One region of the Streptomyces sp. NPDC050508 genome, then DNA from elsewhere that is predicted to be linked to it. Evidence: riboswitches for the same ligand, from Rfam matches in the RefSeq annotation. Region 1 holds a riboswitch; each other region holds the start of a gene.
The links. A riboswitch is a leader RNA that binds a small molecule or an ion and turns the genes downstream of it on or off. The one in region 1 is predicted to bind thiamine pyrophosphate.

Region 1 (8,007 bases):
AGTTGAGGTCCCCGGCCCACGCCCACACCCCGGTGTCGGGCCCGGCCTCCCGCAGCGTGTCGACGACCATCCGGCCGGTCTCCGCGAGCCAGTCGTCCAGCGCATCCGCGTCCCCCTCGGCCTCGGGACCGCCGTGGAGCGGGATCTCCTCGTCCGGGATGTTCTCCTGCGCCCGCGTGCGCACCAGCAGCTCCACCCAGCGCAGGGCGCCGCCCGTGTGCCGTACGAGCTGCTCCAGCGTCCAGTCCGGGCAGGTCGGCACAGTGACCGCCAGATCCGCCCCGGAGGTCACCACGGCTCTCAGCTGCCCGACCTGCAGGGCGATTTCGTCGCAGTAGCGCTCATGTGCGAGTGACGTCATGCCGCGCACCCTACGAGGGCACGGTCAGCCGAGCACGACAATTTCGGCCGCGTCGAACTCCACCCCGACCGCGTCCCCGACCTCCGGCGCCTCCCGCAGCGCGCAGGCCGCCTCAAGACGCGGCGCGTCCTCCGGTTGGAGTTGTACGGCGACATGGGTGCCCCTGAAGGTGCGGGCGGCGACCGTGCAGCGCAGGCCCTCGTCGGCGGGCAACAGGCGTACGCCTGCGGGGCGTACGAGAAGTGTGCGGGTGCCCTCGGGGGCGCCCTCGGGGACCGGTACCTTGCCCCAGGGGGTGTCCGCGGCCTCTCCGGTGACCGTGGCCTCGACCACGTTGTCGAAACCGAGGAAACGGGCCACGAACTCGTCGGCGGGATGCTGCCAGACCTGAAGTGGCGTACCGGACTGGGCGATCCGCCCGTCCCGCATCACCACGACCCGGTCGGCCAGCGCGAACGCCTCGCCCTGGTCGTGCGTGACCGCGAGCACGGTCGTGCCCAACGCACCGAAGAGTTCCCGGAGTTCGACGACCAGCCGCTCCCGCAGCGACCGGTCGAGCTGACCGAGCGGTTCGTCGAGCATGAGGAGACGGGGGCGGGGCGCCAATGCCCGGGCGAGCGCCACGCGTTGCTGCTCACCGCCGGACAGCCCGGCTACGGCCCGGCGGGCGGCACCCGGCAGGCCCACGAGGTCCAGCAACTCGCCGACCTGCGCGGCCTGTTGCCCCTTCGACGCCCCGTGCATACGCAGCCCGAAGGCGACGTTGCCGGCCACGTCCCGCTGCGGGAACAACTGGTGGTCCTGGAACATCAGACCCACCCCCCGCTTGTGCGCGGGCACGCCCGACTGGTCCCGGTCGTCGAGCAACACCCGCCCGGAATCCAGGGGTTGGAGCCCGGCCACGGCCCGCAGCAGCGTCGACTTGCCGCTGCCGCTGGGCCCGAGCACACACACGATCTCGTGCTCGGCGACCCCGAGATCGACGGCGTCCAGCACCGGGCGCCCGCCGAACCGTACGGTCGCGCCCGCAAGGCTGAGCAGCATGTTCGGCGGCATCTAGAACTCCCCCGTCCGGTCCGTGCGCAGCCTCTCAAGGACCAGCAGAGCCACCGCGCACACCACCATCAGAATCGTCGAAAGGGCCATCGCCTGGCCGTAGTTGAGATCACCGGGCCGGGACAGCAGCCGGGCCACCGCGACCGGCAGGGTCGGGTTGTCGGGCCGCGCGATGAACACGGTCGCGCCGAACTCCCCCAGCGACACCGCGAACGCGAACCCGGCGGCGATCAGCAACGCCCGCCGTACGAGCGGCAGATCGACCTCCCGCCACACCCGCCACGGCGACGCCCCGAGCACGGCCGCCGTCTCCCGGAGCCGCCCGTCCACGGCCCGCAGCACGGGCAGCATGGTCCGTACGACGAAGGGGACACCGACCAGCGCCTGCGCGAGCGGCACCAGGATCCATGAACTCCGCAGATCCACCGGGGGTTTGTCGAGCGAGATCAGGAACCCGAAGCCGACCGTCACCGCCGACACCCCGAGCGGCAGCATCAACAGCGCGTCGAAGCCCCGCACCAGCCGCCCGGCGTCGCGCCGGGTCAGGGCCGCGGCGGCGAGACCGCCGATCACCACGGCGATGGCGGTGGCGGCGACGGCGTACTCCAGCGAGTTGCCGATCGCGGCGATCGGCGGGACCAGGAAGGTGCCGCCGTCGTCGTGGGTCAGCGCCCGGTAGTAGCCGAAGTCCCGTGAGTCCAGGGACCGTTGGACCAGCACGGCGAGCGGCAGCACAAGCAGGAGGAGGACGGAGCCGAGGACCCCGGCCAGCAGGGTCCACTGGCCGGCCCCGCGCGGGCGCCGTGCGGTCACCGACGGGTCCACGAGCCGTAGGGCCGTCTCCCGGCGTCGTACCGTCCAGGCGTGGACGGCGAGGATCGCGCCCACCGCGACGAACTGGACGATCGTCAGCACGGCCGCCGTGGACAGGTCGAAGACCTCCGAAGTCTGGCGGTAGATCTCCACTTCGAGGGTCGAGAAGGTCGGGCCGCCGAGGATCTGCACCACGCCGAAGGAGGTGAACGTGAAGAGGAAGACCATCAGCGCGGCGGCGGCCACGGCGGGCCCGAGCGCGGGCAGCGTCACCTTCCGCCAGGCCCGGAGCCGGGAGGCGCCGAGCATCCGCGCGGCCTCCTCCTGACGCGGGTCGAGCTGTGCCCAGAGGCCGCCCACCGTCCGTACGACGACCGCGTAGTTGAAGAAGACGTGCGCGAGCAGGATGGCCCACACGGTCGTGTCCAGCCGTACGCCCCACAGGTCGTCGAGGAGTCCGCCCCGGCCGACGAGCGCGAGGAAGGCCGTACCGACGACGACCGTGGGCAGCACGAAGGGGACCGTCACGACGGCCCGCAGGACATGCCTGCCCGGGAAGTCGAAGCGCGCGAAGACGTACGCGCCGGGGAGCGCGATCAGCAGCGTGAGCGCCGTGGAGGCGAGCGCCTGCCAGGTGGTGAACCACAGGACGTGCCGGATGTCGGACTGCGCCAACACGTCCCAGATGCGGCCCAACTGCCAGGCGCCGTCGACCTTGAGGCCGCGCGCGACGATCGCGGCGACGGGGTAGGCGAAGAACACCGCGAAGAACGCGACGGGCACGGCCATGAGCCCGAGCCGCGTCGCGCTCCCCCTCCGGGAGGACCTCCGCGGGGCTACTTCAGTACGAGCGAGGTCCACGACTTGACCCACTGGTCCCGGTCGGCGGCGATCTTTGCGGGGGCCATGGTCTCGGGGTCCGAGGCCTGGCGACCGTACTTCACGAACTCCTGCGGCACCTGGGCGCCTTCGCGCACCGGGTAGACGAACATGTTGAGCGGCATGTCGTCCTGGAACTCCTTGGTGAGCAGGAAGTCGAGGAACGCCTTGCCGCCCTTGGTGTTCTTGGCGTTGCTGAGCAACCCCGCGTACTCGGTCTGCCGGAAGCAGGTGCCGTACGACACCCCGGTCGGCGCGGTGGTCGGCTTCGGGTCGCCGTAGATGACCTCGGCGGGCGGCGAGGAGGCGTACGAGACGACGAGGGGCCGGTCGCCGCCCGCCTTCTTGCCGCCGGCCGAACCGGAGAACTCCTGGTCGTAGGCCTGCTCCCAACCGTCGACGACCTTCACGCCGTTGGCCTTGAGCTTCTTCCAGTAGGCCTGCCAGCCGTCGTCCCCGAACTGCGCGGCACTGCCGAGCAGGAAGCCGAGGCCGGGCGAGGAGGTGGCGGCGTTCTCGGTGACGAGGAGGTTCTTGTACTCGGGCTTGACCAGGTCGGCGAAGGAGGCGGGCGGGGTCAGCTTGTGCTTGCTGAAGTACGCCTTGTCGTAGTTGACGCAGATGTCGCCGGTGTCGATGGGCGTGACCCGGTGCTTGGTCTGGTCGACGCGGTACTCCGGCTTGACGAGCGCGGAGCCCTTCGCGTCGTAGGACTGGAAGAGGCCGTTGTCGAGCGCGCGGGAGAGCAGGGTGTTGTCGACGCCGAAGAAGACGTCGCCCTGGGGGTTGTCCTTGGTCAGGATCGCCTTGTTGACGGCCTGGCCGGCGTCGCCGTCCTTGAGGACCTTGACGGTGTAGCCGGACTGCTTCTCGAAGTCCTTGAGGACGCTCTTCGAGACGGCCCACGAGTCGTGGCTGACGAGGGTGACGGTCTTGTCGGATCCGGAGCCGCCGCTCCCGTCCGACCCCGACCCGCACGCGGAGAGCGTGACCAGGCCGAGGCCGACGAGGACAGCACAGTACTTCTTGGCGTTCATGGTGATGACCGAACTTCCTACCCAGAATGACCTGGGCGAGGTTCAGAGGGTCTGCGGCCCGATTGCCGCACTCTCAGCGCTGCGCGCTCCCCTGTCGGATATGAAAATGTACGTACGGGCAGAGATTACCGCTCGGTGGCCGCGAGCTGGCCACACGCTCCGTCGATCTCCTGGCCACGGGTGTCCCGGACGGTCACCGGCACCCCATGGGCCGCGATGGCCTCGACGAACGCCTTCTCGTCCTCGGGACGGGAGGCGGTCCACTTCGAGCCCGGCGTCGGGTTCAGCGGGATCAGGTTGACGTGCACGGGCTTGCCCTTGAGGAGCCGGCCGAGCCGGTCACCGCGCCACGCCTGGTCGTTGATGTCGCGGATCAGCGCGTACTCGATGGACAGCCGCCGCCCGGACTTCGCGGCGTACTCCCAGCCCGCGTCAAGAACCTCGCGCACCTTCCAGCGGGTGTTCACGGGGACCAGGGTGTCGCGCAGGTCGTCGTCAGGGGCGTGCAGCGAGATCGCGAGCCGGCACTTGAAGCCCTCGTCGGAGAACCGGTGGATCGCCGGCACCAGTCCGACCGTCGAGACGGTGATCCCGCGCTGCGAGAGGCCGAGGCCGTCGGGCTCGGGGTCGGTGAGGGCGCGGATGGACTGGACGACCCGCTTGTAGTTGGCGAGGGGCTCGCCCATGCCCATGAAGACGATGTTGGAGAGCCGGGCGGGCCCACCAGGAATCTCGCCGTCCCTCAACGCCCGCATGCCGTCCACGATCTGGTGCACGATCTCACCGGTGGACAGGTTCCGGTCCAGCCCGGCCTGCCCGGTGGCGCAGAACGGGCAGTTCATGCCGCACCCCGCCTGGGAGCTGATGCACATGGTCACCCGGTCCGGGTACCGCATCAGCACGGACTCGACGAGCGTCCCGTCGAACAGCCGCCACAGGGTCTTGCGGGTGGTGTCCTGGTCGGTCGACAGATGCCGTACGACGGTCATCAGCTCAGGAAGCAGCGCCTCCTGCAGCTTGGCGCGCGAACCGGCGGGGATGTCGGTCCACTCCGCCGGGTCGTGCGCGAACCGCGCGAAGTAGTGCTGCGAGAGCTGCTTGGCGCGAAACGGCTTCTCCCCGATCGCGGCGACGGCTTCCTTGCGCTCGGCGGGCGTGAGGTCGGCGAGGTGCCGCGGGGGCTTCTGGGCTCCGCGGGGGGCGACGAATGTGAGTTCTCCGGGCTTAGGCATGGCCCTACCAGTGTCGCAGACATACGAAGAGGGACTCGCCGCCCTGTGGACAACGAGCCCCTCACACACAAAACCGCAGGTCGGACCGCGTTTCAGCCGGACCCGACGAACAGAACCAACAACAGCCACACCACCGGAGCGGTCGGCAGCAAAGAGTCGAGCCGGTCCATGATGCCGCCGTGGCCCGGCAGCAGCGTGCCCATGTCCTTGATGCCCAGGTCGCGCTTGATCATGGACTCGCCGAGGTCACCCAGCGTCGCGCTGGCCGCGACCGCGAGGCCCAGGACGAGACCCTGCCACCAGCTGCCGTCGTCGATCAGGAACTGCATGCACAGCGCGCCCGCCACCATCGCGAAGGACACCGCCCCGAACAGGCCCTCGCGGGTCTTTCCGGGGCTGATGCGTGGGGCGAGCTTGTGCGTGCCGAAGCGCCAGCCGATGGCGTACGCCCCAGTGTCGCTGACCACGGTCAGCAGCAGAAACGTCAGGACCCGCCAGGCGCCGTCGTCGGCGGTCAGCATCATGGCGACGAACGTGGCCAGGAACGGCACGTAGAACGCCGCGAAGACGCCCGCCGTGACGTCCTTCAGGTAGCCCTCGGGCGGCTCCGTCATCCGCCATACGAGGACGGCGAGCGCCGTGAGCGCCATGGCGACCCAGGCACCCTCGGGGCCCCGGACGTACCCGGCGACGACCATCGCCGCACCGCCGACCGCCAGGGGCACGAGGGGCGCCTTGATGCCCTTGCGCTCCTGCAGCCGGGAGGTGAGCTCCCACAGCCCGACCACAACGGCGACCGCTATCACTCCCACGAACGCGGCCTTCACCACGAAGAGGGACGCGACGATCACCACGGCGAGCCCGACGCCGACCCCTATGGCCGCACCCAGGTCCCGGCCCGCGCTCTTCTTCTGCGGGGCGGGCGCCGGTGGCGGGGCGTCGGGCATGGGCTCCGGATTCTGCGGCACCGCCCCGTAGGGCTGCGCCGGCGGCATGTCGGTCGGCTGCGTCCGCGGGTCGTATGGCTGCGACTGCCGTACGTCGTACGGCGGTTGCTGCGTCTCGTCGCGGAACAAGGGGCCGCTCAGCCGAGCGGCCCCCCGGTCGTCATCCTGGTGTCCGCCGTATGCGGGCTCGTCGGGCACGATGGGCATGGGGCGAGTCTGCTGCGCCTCAGGCGCATCGTACGTGGGACCCGCCGGGGCAGCCCCCTGGACAGGCCCCTGGTCGGACGGCCCCCAGTACCCGGCTTGTGGCGGTGCCCCCCAGGAAGAGTCGTTCATCAGACCTCTAGCAGCTCCGCTTCCTTGTGCTTGAGGAGTTCGTCCACCTGGGCGACGTACTTCGCCGTGGTGTCGTCGAGCTCCTTCTCCGCACGACGGACCTCGTCCTCGCCGGACTCCTTGTCCTTGACGAGCTTGTCCAGGGCGTCCTTGGCCTTGCGGCGGACGGCGCGGATGGACACCTTGGAGTCCTCGGCCTTGGTCCGGGCGACCTTGATGTAGTCCTTGCGGCGCTCCTCGGTCAGCTCGGGGAACGTCACTCGGATGATGTTGCCGTCGTTGCTGGGATTGACGCCCAGGTCCGAGTCGCGGATCGCCTGCTCGATGTTCCGCAGCGCGGTCTTGTCGAACGGGGTCACCACGGCCATCCGCGGCTCCGGCACGGAGAACGAAGCCAGCTGGTTGATCGGTGTCAGTGCGCCGTAGTAGTCGGCCACGATCTTGTTGAACATCGCCGGGTGCGCACGGCCGGTGCGGATCGCGGCGAAGTCCTCCTTGGCGACCACGACGGCCTTCTCCATCTTCTCCTCGGCTTCGAGGAGGGTCTCTTCGATCACCACTTGCTCCTGCGTGTCTTGAGTAGGCCCGGCTGCTGTGCTGTGTCGGCGTCGGCGGCCGGCTGCGTCGCGTCTTCTTCCTGCACGGTTCCCGACCGGCAGGACATTGTCCATCCCCCGGTCAGGGTCATCAGCCCTGGCTGCCTTGGTCACCCACAAGCGTGCCGATCTTCTCACCCTTGACGGCGCGGGCGATATTGCCCTCCGCCAGAAGCTCGAAGACCAGGATCGGAAGCTTGTTGTCGCGGCACAGGGTGATGGCGGTCATGTCGGCGACCTTGAGGTCCTGGGTGATGACCTCGCCGTAGCTGAGCGCATCGAACTTGACGGCCTCGGAGTTCGTCTTCGGGTCGGAGTCGTAGACCCCGTCCACTCCGTTCTTGCCCATCAGCAGCGCCTCGGCGTTGATCTCCAGGGCGCGCTGTGCGGCGGTGGTGTCGGTCGAGAAGTACGGCATGCCCATACCGGCGCCGAAGATGACCACGCGGCCCTTCTCCAGGTGCCGCACGGCGCGCAGCGGGATGTACGGCTCGGCGACCTGGCCCATGGTGATGGCGGTCTGGACGCGGCTGTCGATGCCCTCCTTCTCCAGGAAGTCCTGGAGGGCAAGGCAGTTCATCACCGTGCCGAGCATGCCCATGTAGTCGGAGCGGGCCCGGTCCATGCCGCGCTGCTGGAGTTCGGCGCCGCGGAAGAAGTTGCCGCCGCCGATGACGACGGCGACCTCCGCGCCGTCCCGTACGACGGCCGCGATCTCGCGGGCGATCTTGTGCACCACGTCGGGGTCGA
Region 2 (8,007 bases), on a different contig from region 1:
GGGGTCTTCGGCGCGGAGAACTCGAACGAGTACGTCCTCTTGCCGGTCGCGAGCATGTCGCGCACAGTTCGTGCGCGATCAGTCCTGGTGGATGCGGTTCCGAAGGCCATACCCGCAGGTTAGTCAGGGGGCGGCGGTCACCCAACCGGAACCGGAAATTTGCCTGATTTGTCGCCCTGTTGTCCACCCACCGGACACCAGCGCGACCATATGGACAGCCGTCAGAGCTGCCGGAGCCGCTTCGCGAACTCCGCCGCCGCCGCGCCGGGGTCGTCTGCCTCCGTGATCGCCCGTACGACGACGACCCGGCGGGCGCCCGCTTCGAGCACCTCGTCGAGGTTGCCGAGGTCGATGCCGCCGATGGCGAACCAGGGGCGGTCGGTGCCCAGGGCGGCCGTGTACCGGACGAGGTCGAGGCCGGGGGCGTGGCGGCCGGGCTTGGTGGGGGTCGGCCAGCACGGGCCCGTGCAGAAGTAGTCCACGCCCTCCTGGACGGCGGCTGCGGCGGCCTCCTGCTCGGCGTGGGTGGAGCGGCCGGTCAGGACGTCCTCGCCGAGGATCGCGCGGGCCGCGGGCACCGGGAGGTCGCCCTGGCCCAGGTGCAGTACGTCGGCGCGGGCGGCGTGGGCGACGTCCGCGCGGTCGTTGACCGCGAGGAGCCTGCCGTGCCGGGCGCAGGCTTCGGCGAAGACCTGGAGGTGCTCCAGCTCCTCGGCGGCCTCCATGCCCTTGTCGCGCAGCTGCACGATGTCGACCCCGCCGGCCAGGACCGCGTCCAGGAACTCCGCGAGGTCGCCCTGGCGCCGGCGGGCGTCCGTGCAGAGGTAGACCCGGGCGTCGGCGAGTTCCGCGCGGGTGGCGGCTGCGGCGGTGTCGGGCATGCGGGTGTCCCCCGTTGTCGTTGCGTGGTGGTGTCGCGTACGGGCCGCGGGCAGGGCCTCTTCGAGCAGGTCCCCGCGGCCCGTACACCGGTCGGTCGTCCGGGTCAGACGGCGAGCGCCTGGGCGCGGCGCTTCACCTCCGTGCCGCGATTCTCACTCAGCGCCTGCGCGGGGGTGCCGGGCAGGCTCGGGTCGGGGGTGAAGAGCCATTCGAGCATCTCTTCGTCGGAGAAGCCGTCGTCCCGCAGGAGCGTCAAGGTCCCGGTGAGGCCCTTGACGACCTTCTGCTCGGCCCCGTCGATGAAGGCGGCGGGGACGTGCAGCGCGCGGTTCTCACCACGGCGTACGGCGATGACTTGGCCGTCCTTGACCAGCTGCCGCACGCGCGTCACCTCGATATCGAGCATCTCTGCGATGTCGGGCAGCGTGAGCCAGGCGGGGACGAGAGCTTCGGTCTTTGCGTCAATCTCGGTCACGTAAACAGCGTGCCATCCCGGACTGACAGTCGGAAGTCGGGCCGGTCCGACCCGGGGGGACGAACTAGGCGATAGCCGCCTTCATCGGGAGAGAAGCGTCCGCCAGCAGCTCGGGATTCACCGGGGTCGCCGACTCGATCAGACGGCGGCCCTGGGCCAGGTCACGGGGGCGGCCGACCGCCAGGAGGGCCACCAGACGGTCCCCGCGCAGCCAGCAGACGCTCCACGCCGGGGCGGACGGGTCGCCGCGCCACAGGGTGGTGTCGGCGGACGCGTGGTGGCCGGCGTACTGGACGAACCGGCCGAACTGCTCGGACCAGAAGTACGGCACCGGGTCGTAGACCGCCGGGGTCTCCCCGACGATGTTCGCGGCGACCGTGCGCGGGCCCTGGAGGGCGTTGTCCCAGTGGTGGACGAGAAGTCGCTCGCCGTACCTTCCCGAAGGGAAGGAGGCGCAGTCGCCGACCGCGTACACGTCCGGTACCGAGGTGCGCAGCCCGTCGTCGGCCAGGACCTCGCGGTGTGCGCCCAGTTCGATGCCGGAGCCCGTCAGCCAGGCGGTGGCGGGGCGGGCGCCGATGCCGACCACCACGGCGCCGGCGGGCAGCCGTGAGCCGTCGTCGAGGACCACCGTGCCGGGTTCGATGCGCTCCACGCGTGCGTGCGTCCGCAGCGAGGCTCCGGCGTCGGCGTACCAGGCGGCCATCGGCGCGGCCACCTCGGCGGGCAGCGCGCCCGCCAGCGGCCGGTCGGCGGCTTCTACGACGGTCACCGCGCAGCCCGCCTCGCGCGCGGCCGTGGCGAACTCGGCGCCGATCCAGCCCGCGCCGACGACCACGATGTCGTGCTGCCGGGCGAGCACGGGCCGCAGCCGCTCGGCGTCGTCCAGGGTGCGGAGCAGATGCACGCCGGGGATGCCGTCGGCGCCCGGCAGCCGGATCGGTTCGGCACCGGTGGCGAGGACGAGGACGTCGTAAGGCACCGGCCCTTCAGCCGTGTCCAGTTCGTGGTCGGCGGGGCGCAGGCCCAACACCTCGCGCCCCAGCTGCACTTCGATGCCGAGCGCCTCGAAGTCGACGTCGAAGGCGGAGCCCTCGGCCTTGCCGAGCAGGACGGCCTTGGACAGCGGGGGCCGGTCGTACGGCTGATGGGGTTCGGCGCCGATCAGGGTGACGGTGCCGGTGAAGCCCTGTTCCCGGAGGGCGACCGCGGTCTGCACCCCGGCCATGCCCGCGCCGACGACGACCACGCGCCGCCCTGCTGTCGTGCCCTGTTCCCGCGTCTGCTCACTCACTCGATCACCATAGACACCTGACAATTTGTCAGTCAGCGGGCGCGTCAGGTGACCTGTTCCACACCGCTCGTCCCGCCGCCGTGTCGCGACGTCGCCGCCCGCGGACTCGGCCCAGGTCTCGCGGAGGCTCCCTTACCGACACATACGGCACGGGCTAGGGTGGCCGAGGTAAAGCACTCGCGGGAGTCCGGACGACCGGGCTGAGAGGGAGGCTGGCGGCCTCCGACCGTACGAACCTGATCCGGGTCATGCCGGCGAAGGGAGGGGCTGGACGCCCATGCCTACACGTAGCTCAGACGTCCTCGTCGTCGGGGGCGGGATCATCGGCCTGGTCACGGCCTGGCGCGCGGCTCAACGCGGGTTCGCCACGGCCGTAGTGGACCCCGAGCCGGGCGGCGGGGCCGCCCAGGTGGCCGCCGGGATGCTGGCCGCCGTCACCGAACTCCACTACGGCGAGCAGACCCTGCTCGCCCTGAACCTCGCGTCGGCGCAGCGCTACCCGGACTTCGCGGCCGAGCTGACCGACCTCACCGGCCTCGACCTCGGCTACCGCCGCTGCGGCACGCTCGCTGTCGCCCTGGATGCCGACGACCGCGCCCATCTGCGCGAACTGCATGCCCTGCAGCACCGGTCGGGCCTGGACTCCGAGTGGCTGTCCGGGCGCGAGTGCCGACGCCTGGAGCCGATGCTCGCGCCGGGCGTGCGCGGGGGGCTCAGGGTCGACGGCGACCACCAGGTCGACCCGCGGCGGCTGGCGGGCGCGCTGGTGGCCGCCTGCGAGCGCGCCGGGGTCGTCTTCCACCGGACGTGGGCCGAGCGGCTCACGGTCGAGCGGGACCGCGCCACGGGGGTCGTCACGCGCGAGGGCGAGGCACTGGGCGCGGGCGAGGCACTGGGCGCGGGCCAGGTGGTCCTCGCCGGCGGCAGCCTCAGCGGGCGGCTGAAGGGGGTCCCTGACGACGTCCTGCCACCCGTACGGCCGGTGAAGGGGCAGGTGCTGCGGCTGACCGTGCCGGAGCGCTACGCGCCGTTCCTGAGCCGCACCGTGCGGGCCGTGGTGCGCGGCAGCCACGTGTACCTGGTGCCGCGCGAGAACGGCGAACTGGTCGTCGGCGCGACCAGCGAAGAACTGGGCTGGGACACAACCGTGACAGCCGGCGGTGTCTACGAACTGCTGCGCGACGCCCACGAGCTGGTCCCCGGCATCACCGAACTGCCGCTCACCGAGACCCGGGCCGGACTGCGCCCCGGCTCCCCCGACAACGCGCCGCTGCTCGGCCCGACCGAACTTCCGGGACTGCTGCTGGCCACCGGGCACTACCGCAACGGCGTGCTGCTCACCCCGGTCACCGGCGACGCCCTGGCACACGCGCTGACCACCGGTGAACTCCCGGACGAGGCACGCCCGTTCACACCGAGGCGATTCGGCGCCGGAGCACTCCTGGAGCAGCCCGTATGAACGTCTCCGTCAACGGAGAGCCCCAGGAGATCGCTCCCGGCACGGCTCTCGACACCCTCGTGCGGACCCTGACCCCGTCGCCCTCCGGCGTGGCCGCCGCCCTCAACGAAACCGTCGTCCCGCGCGCGGAGTGGCCGTCGACGTCCCTCTCCGAGGGAGACCGCGTCGAGGTCCTCACCGCCGTCCAAGGAGGCTGACCCATGGCCGACGACCCCTTCGTCCTCGGTGGTACGTCCTTCACGTCCCGGCTGATCATGGGCACCGGCGGTGCGCCCAGCCTCGACGTCCTGGAGCGCGCGCTGGTGGCCTCCGGTACGGAGCTCACGACGGTCGCGATGCGGCGCGTAAACGCTTCCGTGCACGGCTCGGTGCTGTCCGTCCTGGAGCGGCTCGGTATCCGGGTGCTGCCCAACACCGCGGGCTGCTTCACGGCGGGCGAGGCGGTGCTGACGGCGCGGCTGGCGCGGGAGGCGCTCGGGACGGACCTGGTCAAGCTGGAGGTCATCGCGGACGAGCGGACACTGCTGCCGGACCCGATCGAGCTGCTCGACGCCGCCGAGACCCTGGTCGACGACGGTTTCACGGTGCTGCCGTACACGAACGACGATCCCGTGCTGGCGCGGAAGCTGGAGGACGTCGGGTGTGCGGCGATCATGCCGTTGGGGTCACCGATCGGTTCCGGGCTCGGTATCCGCAACCCGCACAACTTCCAGCTGATCACCGAGCACGCGCGTGTGCCGGTGATTCTGGACGCGGGGGCGGGTACGGCGTCCGACGCGGCGTTCGCGATGGAGCTGGGGTGTGCGGGGGTGATGCTCGCCTCGGCGGTGACGCGGGCGCAGGAGCCGGTGTTGATGGCGTCGGCGATGCGGAGCGCGGTGGAGGCGGGGAGGTTGGCGTTCCGGGCGGGGCGTATCCCTCGTCGGCATTTCGCAGAGGCGTCCTCTCCTGCGGAGGGCCTGGCACGGTTCGACCCTGAACGCCCGGCCTTCTGATCTCCCACCCGCGCACCACCCGTTTCCAGTCCGTCGAGTGGTGAACCTTTCCCGTGGGGGTCCCGCCGTCGGCGGCTGGCCGTGCGTGGGATGCGTCACAGGTCCGCTGCAGTACCGCCCCGATCCTGGCCGAAAAGGCGGTGCTGTCAGCGTCGGCTCGTACACTCACCTGCGTGGATACGACCCTTCATGACCCTCTCGTCGGGCAGTTGCTCGACGGCCGGTATCGCGTCGACGCGCGGATCGCCGTCGGCGGGATGGCCACGGTCTACCGGGCCGTGGACACCCGCCTGGATCGGGTTCTCGCGCTCAAGGTGATGCACCCGGGGCTGGCGGCCGACGCCCACTTCGTCGACCGGTTCATCCGCGAGGCCAAGTCGGTCGCGCGGCTGGCGCATCCGAACGTGGTGCAGGTCTTCGACCAGGGCGCCGACCGGTCGTACGTCTATCTGGCGATGGAGTACGTCGCCGGCTGCACCCTGCGCGACGTCCTGCGTGAGCGCGGGGCGCTGCAGCCGCGGGCCGCGCTGGACATCCTGGAGCCGGTGCTCGCCGCGCTCGGTGCCGCGCACCGGGCCGGGTTCGTGCACCGGGACATGAAGCCGGAGAACGTGCTCATAGGGGACGACGGCCGGGTCAAGGTCGCCGACTTCGGGCTGGTCAGGTCCGTGGACACGGTCACCAGCACCACGGGGTCCGTGCTCGGCACGGTGTCGTATCTCGCGCCGGAGCAGATCGAGGGCACCACCGCCGACCCCCGGGTCGACGTGTACGCGTGCGGTGTCGTCCTGTACGAGATGCTGACCGGCCAGAAGCCGCACGACGGGGACTCCGCCGCGATCGTGCTCTACAAGCACCTGCACGAGGACGTCCCGCCGCCCTCGGCGCTCGTGCCGGGGCTGGCGTACGAGCTGGACGAGCTGGTCGCCACCGCCACCGCGCGCACCCCGGACCTCCGGCCCTACGACGCGGTCGCGCTGTTCGGTCTTGTCCGCGAGGCGCGGTCGAGGCTGAGCGCCGAGCAGCTGGACGCGGTGCCGCCGCAGGCGCTGACCTCGGAGTATCCCAACGCCGAGAACCGTACGAGCGTGATCCCGCGCTCGCTGACCGTGCCGCGTCCGCTGCCCGTGAACGAGGACGACGAGCCCGGTGACCCCTTCAACCGGACCAGCCGGTTCGAGAGCGGGCCGCCCATGCCGCCCCGGCGGCGCGAGGCGCGGCGGCCCCGGCGCGGGCTGCTGGCCATCGTCGCCGCCCTGCTGCTGATCGTCGGGGTCGGGGCCGGGGTCTGGTACATCAACTCCGGCCAGTTCACCAAGGTCCCGCCGCTGCTGGCGAAGACCGAGACGCAGGCGAGGGAGCGGCTGAAAGACGCCGGTCTCGACGTGAAGTCGGTCAAGCATGCCTACAGCGACACCGTGAAGCGCGGCACCGTCATCAGCACCGACCCGGTGGCCGGCGCCCGCATCCGGGACAACGACTCGGTGGCTCTGACCGTCTCGGACGGCCCGGAGACCGTGAAGGTGCCCGGTCTGGAGGGCTACGCCCTGGGCAAGGCGCAGGCCCTGCTGAAGACGGACGGGCTGGCGGCCGGCATGGTCACCAGGGAGTTCAGCGACGACGTCCCCAAGGGCTTCGTCATCAGCACGGACCCGACGGCGGGCACGAAACGCCACGCGGGCTCGGCGATAGCCCTGACCGTCAGCAAGGGCAGCGCGATCGACGTGCCCGACGTCACCGGTGAGGACCTGGACGAGGCGAAGTCGGACCTGCAGGACGCCGGTCTCAAGGTGACGGTTTCGGCCACCGAGATCACCTCGGAGTACGACGCGGGCCAGGTCGCCCAGCAGACCCCGGCCGGCGACAGCCAGGCCGCCGAGGGCGACACGGTGACGCTGACGGTGTCCAAGGGCCCGGAGATGGTCGAGGTCCCGAGCGTGGTCGGCGCGAGCGTCGACGCCGCGACGAAGCTCCTTGAGCAGTCCGGCTTCAAGGTCAAGGAGGACCGGGGCATCCTGGGCCTGTTCGGCGACACAGTGAAGAGCCAGTCCGTGGACGCGGGCGAGCAGGCCGCCAAGGGGTCGACGATCACGATCACCATCCGGTGACGGGGGCGGCACGCGCGCGTGACACCCTGGCCGGGTGAGCACCCAGCACCTCTCCCCCACCGCCCCCGGGCTCCCCTCCCCCGCCCCTCGGCTCCTTTCCCGCAACCCCGTCGGCGGCCATGTCCCCGTGGCCGGCGGCCTCCACTCCGTGGGCCTGTCCTACGCCCGTGAGCTGGCCGCCGAGACCGTGCAGGTCTTCGTCGCCAACCCGCGCGGCTGGGCGACGCCGGTCGGGAACCCGCGCCAGGACGAGGAGTTCCGCGCGGCCTGCGAGGCCGACTCGATCCCGGCGTACGTGCACGCCCCGTACCTGATCAACTTCGGCTCGCACACCGAGGCCACCGTAGAAAAGTCCGTTGATTCGCTACGGCACTCGCTGCGGCGCGGGCGGGAGATCGGGGCGCTCGGCGTCGTCGTGCACACCGGGAGTGCGACGGGCGGGCGGGAGCGGTCCGTGGCGCTGGCCCAGGTGCGGGAGCATCTGCTGCCGCTGCTGGACGAGTTGACCCACGACGACGACCCGTTCCTGCTCCTTGAGTCGACGGCCGGTCAGGGCTCGTCCCTGTGCTCCCGGACCTGGGACTTCGGGCCGTACTTCGAGGCGCTGGACGCGCATCCGAAGCTGGGCGTGTGCCTGGACACGTGCCACATCTTCGCCGCCGGGCACGACCTGACCGGCCCGACCGGCATGCATCAGACGCTCGACCTGCTGGTGGACACGGTCGGTGAGGGACGGCTGAAACTGATCCACGCCAACGACTCCAAGGACGTCGTCGGCGCCCACAAGGACCGCC
Region 3 (8,007 bases), on a different contig from region 1:
GGCTCCACGGAGCCGGGCGGCGCGGGCGCGATGGGGCTCGCCACCACCCTGGGGGAGGCTGCCGAGGGTGCGGGTGCCGTCGCCGTCGCCGCCGTCCTCACCCCCGTCCTCGCCGGCACGGCCGCGGCGATCTTCCTGCTCGTGGGCTACATCCTCAAGATGCTCACCCCCGAGCCGACGTTCGCCAAGACCATGATCACCGCCGGATGGGCGTTCGGCGCCATGACCGCCGCGGCGATCCTCGTCGCCGCAGTCGGGCTGCTGCTCACCGCCCTGCGCAACAGGCCCTCGCTCGACACCGGCCCCTACGGCGAGTCGGGCGGTGAAGTGGCCCGGGCCAGGGAGGCCTGGCACGACGCCCTTCTGGAACGCGGCATCCTGCCGTTCCTCCAGGAGGCGCTCGCGGCTCCGGGCACGGCGGCACTGCGCCGTACGACACCACCGGGACCGAGTCGGATGCCGCACCTCGGCTACGACCGCCCGGGCTTCTCCAGCCCTGACGACGGCCCCGCGCCGGGTCACCGGCCGAGCTTCAGCAGCCCGGACTTCAGCAGCCCGGACTTCGGGGGGCCCGAGCACCAGCCGGAGTAGCCCCTCGGCTTGCGCCCCCACCCAGGGGAGCGCAAGCCGAACACCCGGTCACGGCGTCACAGGGGCGGACGAGTCGTGCGCTCGTCGAACTCCTCCCGTGCCGCGTGGATGGCGGAGATGTTCGCCTGCGACCAGTCGGTGATGCTCCGCACCAACCCGCCCACCTCCTGGCCCAGTTCGGTCAGCCGGTACTCCACACGCGGCGGCACGGTCGGATACACCGTGCGGATCAGCAACCCCTCCCGCTCCAGCGCACGCAGCGTCTGCGTCAGCACCTTCGCCGTCACGCCGTCCAGCCGTCGCCGCAGTTCGGTGAACCGCATGGGCCGGCCGTTCTCCAGTGCGACCAGCACCAGCATGGTCCACTTGCCGGCGATCAGTTCCAGTACGGCACGGGTGGGGCAGTCGCGCAGGAAGACCTCCACGCCACCGTGTTTCCTCAGGTCGAAGCCGGTATCCATGAGGAACTTCGATATCAGACAAGTGCCTTCTTCCGCAGGGTGATCGCCCGGGCCGACCATGGAACGCGCCACGCGCCACGCCACCGCGCACCACGCACCGCTTCCCGCTGACGAGGAGTCCGGATGTCCGCCCGCATGCATGCCATCGTCCAAACCGCGTTCGGCGGCCCCGAGACGCTCACCTACGTCGAGACCGACCTACCCGAGCCCGGCCCCGGCGAGGTACTGCTGCGCGTCGCCGGCGCCGGAGTCAACCCGGGCGACGCGGTGCTCCGGTCCGGCCGGGTGCCGGAGCTGGTCCGCCTGCCGTGGACGCCGGGCAACGACGTGGCCGGTGTCGTCGAGCGGGTCGGCGAGGGCGTGACGCGGTTCGCGCCGGGCGACGAGGTGTACGGCATGCTTCCCGTCACCGGGCGCGGCGCGTACGCCGAGTTCACCGCCGCACCGGCCGACGCGCTGACGCCCGCACCCAAGAACCTCGACCTCGTGCACGCCGGAGCCGTCCCCCTGGTCGCCGTCACCGCCTGGCAGGCACTGGCCGTGCTGGCGCGCGTCCGGCCCGGCGACCGGGTGCTGATCCACGCGGCGGCGGGCGGCGTCGGTCACGTCGCCGTCCAACTGGCCAGGGAACTCGGGGCGTACGTCATCGGCACCGCCCGCACGGCCAACCACGAGTTCCTGCGCGGGCTGGGCGCCGACGAACTGATCGACCACACCACCACCGACTTCCGGACCGTCGTCACCCCGGTGGACACGGTCCTGGACCTGGTCGGCGGTTCCTACGGCCCGCGGTCCCTCGAAGTGCTCCGGCCGGACGGTCTGCTCATCGGCGCGTCGATCGACCCCGGCACGGACGAGCAGCAGGCCGCCGCCCGTGGCCTGCGCTACACATGGGTCACGGCCGAGCCCTCCGGCGCCCTGCTGAAGCAGGTCACGGAACGCATCGAGGCGGGTCGGCTACGGGTCTCCGTCCAGCGCACCTACCCACTGGCCGAAGCCGCCGAGGCCCACCGCACGATCGAGGGCAAGCGCACCACCGGCAAGCTCGTCCTCGTGCCGTGACCCGTACTCCATGACCCACGACCCATGCCCTGTGATCTGTCACCCGTGACGAGGAAGGTCGATGATCGCGATGCCCTCCGGCTGCGCGACAGCCAGTCGCGTGCCGTCCAGATGCAGGGCCGCAACGGGCGTCGGTATGTGAGTGACCCCGTAACTGCCGTCTCTGAGAGACACCTCCACGGCCGGCCACTCCGCCATCGACGCCCCCGTCGTGACATCGATCAGCCGCGGGTGCCCGTACAGCGAGACGACCGTGTCACCCCACGGGATCAGCGTGCCGATGCTGAAGTCGACCCTGTTGCGATGAACCCACCGCTTTTCGGAGAGCGACCACACGCCCAACTCCTGCGGGCCCAGGGCAGGAGTCTCCTCGTCGTCGAGGAACTCCTCCCCGGTCGCCACGGCCAGGCGGTCACCGTCGAGCCAGCAGGCTGAAACCACCTCGGCATCGGTACCCGGGTCCAAGGGCAGTACGCCACGGCCGTCGAGCACAGCGGGGTCCGTCAACGCATCGTCCAGGTCGAAGACTTCGACGATCCCGTACGGATGCCACACCCAACCCGCCGACAGCAGATGGGTCCCACCCGGAGACACCGCCAGGCGCGAATGGAAAACGTCCCTCGGACTACGGTCGCCGACGGTGAGCCGTTCCCCCGATTCCGCGTCCTCGATCTCAAGGACGTCGTACCGGTCCGGGCAGTGGACCAGTACCTCACGGCCGTCCCGCAGCACCCCGAGTGCGACCGGATAGTCGAAGTCCTCGGCGTGCTCGTCGCTGCGGTCCAGCTCACGGACCAGCCGATCGCCCTCGATCAACAGTGCCTCGGTGCCCCGCTCGGCGTAGACCACGGTGAAGCGGCCGGACGGAGAGCTGACGCTCCGGTCGAAGGGAAACTCATGAACGACCGAGGCAACATGCTCCACACCATCAGGACCCCACCGCCGACCACCCACGACATCGACCAGATCATCGCCGTCCCACCCCAGCGACTGTGCCTCGTCCGTCACCTGCAGAAGGTTCACGGTCTCCATCGCCCTCTAGTCCCCCAACTCACAACGCCCCCCTGAAGCAGCGCCAATCTACGCGGTACATCCGGGGGTGAACCCGTAGTTCGTACGGGGGCCAGGTGCACCCCACATTCGGAGGGCAGTCCCATCCCCTCACGTCGGCAGATCCGGTTGGCTGGTGATCGTCACCGACCGGAAACCGGAGCACCGGGGGATACGAACATGCAGATGCCGTCGTCGAAAAAGGCCGGCGCCGCCGCACTGGCAGCAGCACTGCTCGCACTGGCCTCACCCCTGGCAGCGACCGCCGCCACCACATCCACCGCCACCGCCACGCACACGGCGCCGAGGCCGTCGTCCTACACCGAGCACACACTCCAACAGGACCTCGCAGCCGTACGAAAGGCCGGCGGCGGTGATGTGAACGTGCTGGCCAGGGTCGACGGACCGAACGGCCCGCCGCTCATGGCACGCATCGGCACCCGCACGGTCGACTCCACGGCCCCGATCCCCTGGAACGCGCACTTCCGCGTGGCGAGCACGACGAAGACCTTCGTGGCGACCGTCGTCCTCCAACTCGTCGCGGAGAAGCGGCTGTCGCTCGACGACATCGTCGAGCACTGGCTGCCGGGAGTCGTCACGGGCAACGGCAACGACGGCACCCGCATCACCGTCCGCGACCTGCTCCGCCAGACCAGCGGCCTGTACGACTACATCGACGACCCGGAGATCCAGGACCGGCTGATCAACCACTTCGACGAGAACCGCTACGACGCCACCCCCACGGCCGACCTGGTCGCGGTGGCGATGAAGCACCGGCCGGTGTTCGTCCCCCAGCCGGGCGGCGCCACCCGCTGGGCGTACTCCAACACCAACTACCTGTTGGCCGGGATGATCGCGGAGAAGGCCAGTGGCGCGAGCTGGCAGGACCTGGTCGAGCACCGGGTGATCGCGAAACTGGGACTGCGCAACACCTCCGTCCCCGGGCTGAACCCCTTCCTGCCCGACCCGCACGTGAACGCGTACCTGACGACCGCCGACGGCAGGCGTCTCGACGTCACCGACCACAGCTTCCAGCACACCGCGGACTCCGGCGTGGTGAGCACCACCGCCGACCTGAACACCTTCTTCCGTGCCCTGGCCGACGGCAGGTTGCTCCCCGCCGAGCAGTGGCGCGAGATGCGGCAGACCGTCGAGCGGACCGACGACCCGGAGGACGTGGCCGAGATGCCCGAGGGAACCTACGGCCTGGGACTCCGCAAGATCCCGCTCTCCTGCGGCGGTTTCTCCTACATGCACGAGGGCGACGGCGCGGGCGTCAACACCCGCCCCGCGGTGAGCGCGGACGGCAGCCGCGCGGTGACGGTCTCCATCACGACCACCACCGCACCGCCGGACCTGGCCGCCCTCAACCGCGCGACAGGCACCCTTGTCGACCATGCCCTGTGCAAGAAACCCGCCAAGCACTGACCTGACCGAAGAGCCGGGCCGGTCTCCGTCAGTCGGCGATCGGCAGATACACCCGGTTGCCCGCCGCCGCGAACTCCTTCGACTTCCGAGCCATGCCCTCTTCGACCTCCGACTTTGTGCCACCGTGCTCACGGCGGATGTCCTGGGAGATCTTCATCGAGCAGAACTTCGGCCCGCACATCGAGCAGAAGTGCGCCGTCTTGGCCGGCTCCGCCGGAAGCGTCTCGTCGTGGAACTCCCGTGCCGTGTCCGGGTCGAGGGCCAGGTTGAACTGGTCCTCCCAGCGGAACTCGAAGCGGGCGTCGGACAGCGCGTCATCCCACTCCTGTGCACCTGGGTGCCCCTTGGCGAGGTCGGCTGCGTGGGCGGCGATCTTGTAGGTGATGACGCCGGTCTTGACGTCGTCACGATTGGGCAGACCCAAGTGCTCCTTGGGCGTGACATAGCAGAGCATGGCCGTGCCCCACCAGGCGATCATCGCGGCACCGATGCCAGAAGTGATGTGGTCGTACGCAGGCGCGACGTCCGTCGTCAGCGGGCCGAGCGTATAGAACGGAGCTTCATCACAGATCTCCTGCTGAAGGTCGATGTTCTCCTTGATCTTGTGCATCGGGACATGTCCCGGGCCCTCGATCATGGTCTGTACGTTGAAACGCTTGGCGATCGTGTTGAGTTCCCCGAGCGTGCGCAACTCCGCGAACTGCGCCTCGTCGTTGGCGTCCGCGATCGAACCCGGCCGCAGACCGTCGCCCAGCGAGTACGTGACGTCGTAGGCGGCGAGGATCTCGCACAGTTCCTCGAAGTTCTCGTACAGGAACGATTCCTTGTGGTGCGCCAGGCACCAGGCCGCCATGATCGAACCGCCCCGCGAGACGATGCCCGTCTTACGGTTGGCTGTCAGCGGCACGAACGGCAGCCGCACGCCCGCGTGGACCGTCATGTAGTCCACGCCCTGTTCGGCCTGTTCGACGACCGTGTCCTTGTAGATCTCCCAGGTCAGCTCCTCCGCTCGGCCGTCGACCTTTTCGAGCGCCTGGTAGAGCGGCACCGTGCCGATGGGGACGGGGGAGTTGCGCAGCACCCACTCGCGAGTGGTGTGGATATTGCGGCCGGTGGACAGGTCCATGACCGTGTCAGCGCCCCAACGGGTCGCCCAGGTCATCTTCTCGACCTCCTCCTCGATGGAGGAAGTGACCGCGGAGTTGCCGATGTTGGCGTTGACCTTCACCAGGAACCGCTTACCTATGATCATCGGTTCGATCTCGGGGTGGTTGACGTTGGCCGGCAACACCGCACGCCCCGCGGCGATCTCCTCCCGGACCACCTCGGGCGCAACGTTCTCCCGTACGGCCACGAACTCCATCTCGGGCGTGATCTCACCCCGTCGCGCATAGGCGAGTTGAGTGACCGCCTCGCCACCCCGCCCGCGCCGCGGCTGACGCGGTCGGCCGGGGAACACCGCGTCCAAATTGCGCAGTCCACCGCGCGGTGATGTGTGCTTGATTCCGTCGTCCTCTAGGCGGACGGGACGGCCCGCGTACTCCTCGGTGTCACCGCGAGCGATGATCCAGTTCTCCCGCAGCGGCGCCAGCCCCCTGCGGACGTCGGTGTCGACGAGTGGATCGGTGTACGGGCCGGAGGTGTCGTACAGCGTCACGGACTGCCCGTTGGTGAGGTGCACCTGACGGACCGGCACTCGCAGATCGGGGCGTGAGCCCTCGACGTACCCCTTGTGCCAGCCGATGGACTTCCCGGCCTCCGTGGGCTGTTCGTCCTGGCTGGAGGCAGGCGTGCGTACGTCCTTGTTGGTCATGAGACCTACTCCCTACGCCGGCATTACCCGGTAACAGGTTCAGCGGTCGACGCAGCGGCTTCCGTCAGCCGATGTTTCATGTGAAACATCACTCGATTCAGGTGACGTTTCCCGTGAAACATCGCAGAGACGAAGGTCAGCGCCCTCTCAGCCCGGTGCTCCGAGCTCCCGCGTGTGCAAAGGTGCCTCCACGCTAGCGTCATAAGTGGCGCGGTGAACAGTGGGCCCCCGGCGTTCTTGCGATGATCGGGCGGTGACCACGACGCAGCAGCCCCCGTACCCGCCGACCGGGCCGCCCCATGGCCACGACCACGGATCCGGCGACGACCACGGTTCCGGTTCCGGGCACGATCACGGATCGGGCGGGGACAGCGGGCACGGTTCCGGCGCCAGCGGTGGGCACGGTCATTCGCACAGCCATGGCCCCGCCGCTCCCGTCTCCCGGCACCTGCGAAAGGTCATCGCGGCGATCCTGATCCCCTTCACGGTGGCGGTCGTTGTCGGGATGGTCGTGCTGTGGCCCGGCGGCGCTCCCTCGCACAAGCGCACCGGCGTCGGCTTCGACCGGCAGACACAGCAGGCGACGGTCACCAAGGTCGTCAGCGTGAGCTGCGCGTCGGTGAACGCCTCGGGCGGGGGCTCGACCGGCGACACCTCCACCGCCGAGGGCTCCTCGGCGGCACAGGAGGCGGCCGGTACCTGCAAGAAGGCGACGGTCACGGTCGGCACCGGCAAGGACAAGGGCCGTACGTTCACGGAGATCGTGCAGCCTGACCAGTCACGGCAGTTGCATCAGGGCGAGAAGGTCGTGGTCGCGTACGAGCCCTCCGCGCCCAGGGATCTGCAGTACTCGGTCACCGATGTGAACCGTAAGTTCCCGATGGCGCTGCTCGCCGGGATCTTCGCCCTGGCCGTCGTGGTGGTGGGCCGACTGCGCGGTGTCATGGCGCTGGTGGCGCTGGCCATCAGCTTCATGATCCTCAACTTCTTCATCCTGCCCGCGATCCTGCACGGCTCGAACCCGCTGATCGTGGCGGTGGTCGGGTCGAGCGCCATCATGCTGATCGCCCTCTACATGTGCCACGGCCTGTCGGCCCGTACGTCGGTGGCGGTGCTCGGGACGCTGATGTCGCTGGTGCTGATCGGCGTCCTGGGTTCGGTGTTCATCGGCTGGGCCGCGCTCACCGGCAACACGGACGACAACACGGGCCTGATCCACGGCCTGTACCCGTCGATCGACATGAGCGGTCTGCTGCTCGCCGGCGTCATCATCGGTTCGCTCGGCGTGCTCGACGATGTGACGGTCACGCAGACGTCGGCGGTCTGGGAGCTGCACGAGGCCAACCCGTCGATGGGCTGGCGGGGGTTGTACCGCGCCGGTATCCGGATCGGCCGCGACCACATCGCGTCCGTGGTCAACACGCTCGTCCTCGCCTACGCGGGCGCCGCCCTGCCGCTGCTGCTGCTCTTCTCCATCGCGCAGAGCAGCGTCGGGGCCGTCGCCAACAGCGAGTTGGTCGCCGAGGAGATCGTGCGCACGCTGGTGGGCTCGATCGGCCTGGTCGCGTCGGTACCGGTCACCACGGCCCTCGCGGCCCTGGT

Region 2: linked by a shared signal. The riboswitch ahead of thiO (glycine oxidase ThiO) and the one ahead of AB0I69_RS18975 (thiamine ABC transporter substrate-binding protein) in region 1 are both predicted to bind thiamine pyrophosphate.
Region 3: linked by a shared signal. The riboswitch ahead of thiC (phosphomethylpyrimidine synthase ThiC) and the one ahead of AB0I69_RS18975 (thiamine ABC transporter substrate-binding protein) in region 1 are both predicted to bind thiamine pyrophosphate.

The regions. Positions count from the first base shown of each region.
Region 1 covers NZ_JBFAJJ010000006.1:159,633-167,639, forward strand. Annotated here, with positions in the region: gene AB0I69_RS18960 (maleylpyruvate isomerase family mycothiol-dependent enzyme) at 1-361, opposite strand, end outside; gene AB0I69_RS18965 (ABC transporter ATP-binding protein) at 386-1,417, opposite strand; gene AB0I69_RS18970 (iron ABC transporter permease) at 1,418-3,019, opposite strand; gene AB0I69_RS18975 (thiamine ABC transporter substrate-binding protein) at 3,067-4,146, opposite strand; TPP riboswitch at 4,143-4,249, opposite strand; gene rlmN (23S rRNA (adenine(2503)-C(2))-methyltransferase RlmN) at 4,272-5,378, opposite strand; gene AB0I69_RS18985 (phosphatidate cytidylyltransferase) at 5,471-6,661, opposite strand; gene frr (ribosome recycling factor) at 6,661-7,218, opposite strand; gene pyrH (UMP kinase) at 7,349-8,007, opposite strand, start outside.
Region 2 covers NZ_JBFAJJ010000022.1:74,302-82,308, reverse strand. Annotated here, with positions in the region: gene metF (methylenetetrahydrofolate reductase [NAD(P)H]) at 1-110, opposite strand, end outside; gene thiE (thiamine phosphate synthase) at 222-881, opposite strand; gene AB0I69_RS41565 (Rv2175c family DNA-binding protein) at 986-1,357, opposite strand; gene AB0I69_RS41560 (FAD-dependent oxidoreductase) at 1,422-2,651, opposite strand; TPP riboswitch at 2,821-2,931, shown strand; gene thiO (glycine oxidase ThiO) at 2,929-4,110, shown strand; gene thiS (sulfur carrier protein ThiS) at 4,107-4,307, shown strand; gene AB0I69_RS41545 (thiazole synthase) at 4,311-5,105, shown strand; gene pknB (Stk1 family PASTA domain-containing Ser/Thr kinase) at 5,279-7,213, shown strand; gene AB0I69_RS41535 (deoxyribonuclease IV) at 7,248-8,007, shown strand, end outside.
Region 3 covers NZ_JBFAJJ010000002.1:659,260-667,266, reverse strand. Annotated here, with positions in the region: gene AB0I69_RS08245 (hypothetical protein) at 1-591, shown strand, start outside; gene AB0I69_RS08240 (helix-turn-helix domain-containing protein) at 648-1,052, opposite strand; gene AB0I69_RS08235 (NADP-dependent oxidoreductase) at 1,176-2,114, shown strand; gene AB0I69_RS08230 (hypothetical protein) at 2,154-3,146, opposite strand; gene AB0I69_RS08225 (serine hydrolase domain-containing protein) at 3,345-4,592, shown strand; gene thiC (phosphomethylpyrimidine synthase ThiC) at 4,621-6,405, opposite strand; TPP riboswitch at 6,398-6,587, opposite strand; gene AB0I69_RS08215 (YibE/F family protein) at 6,659-8,007, shown strand, end outside.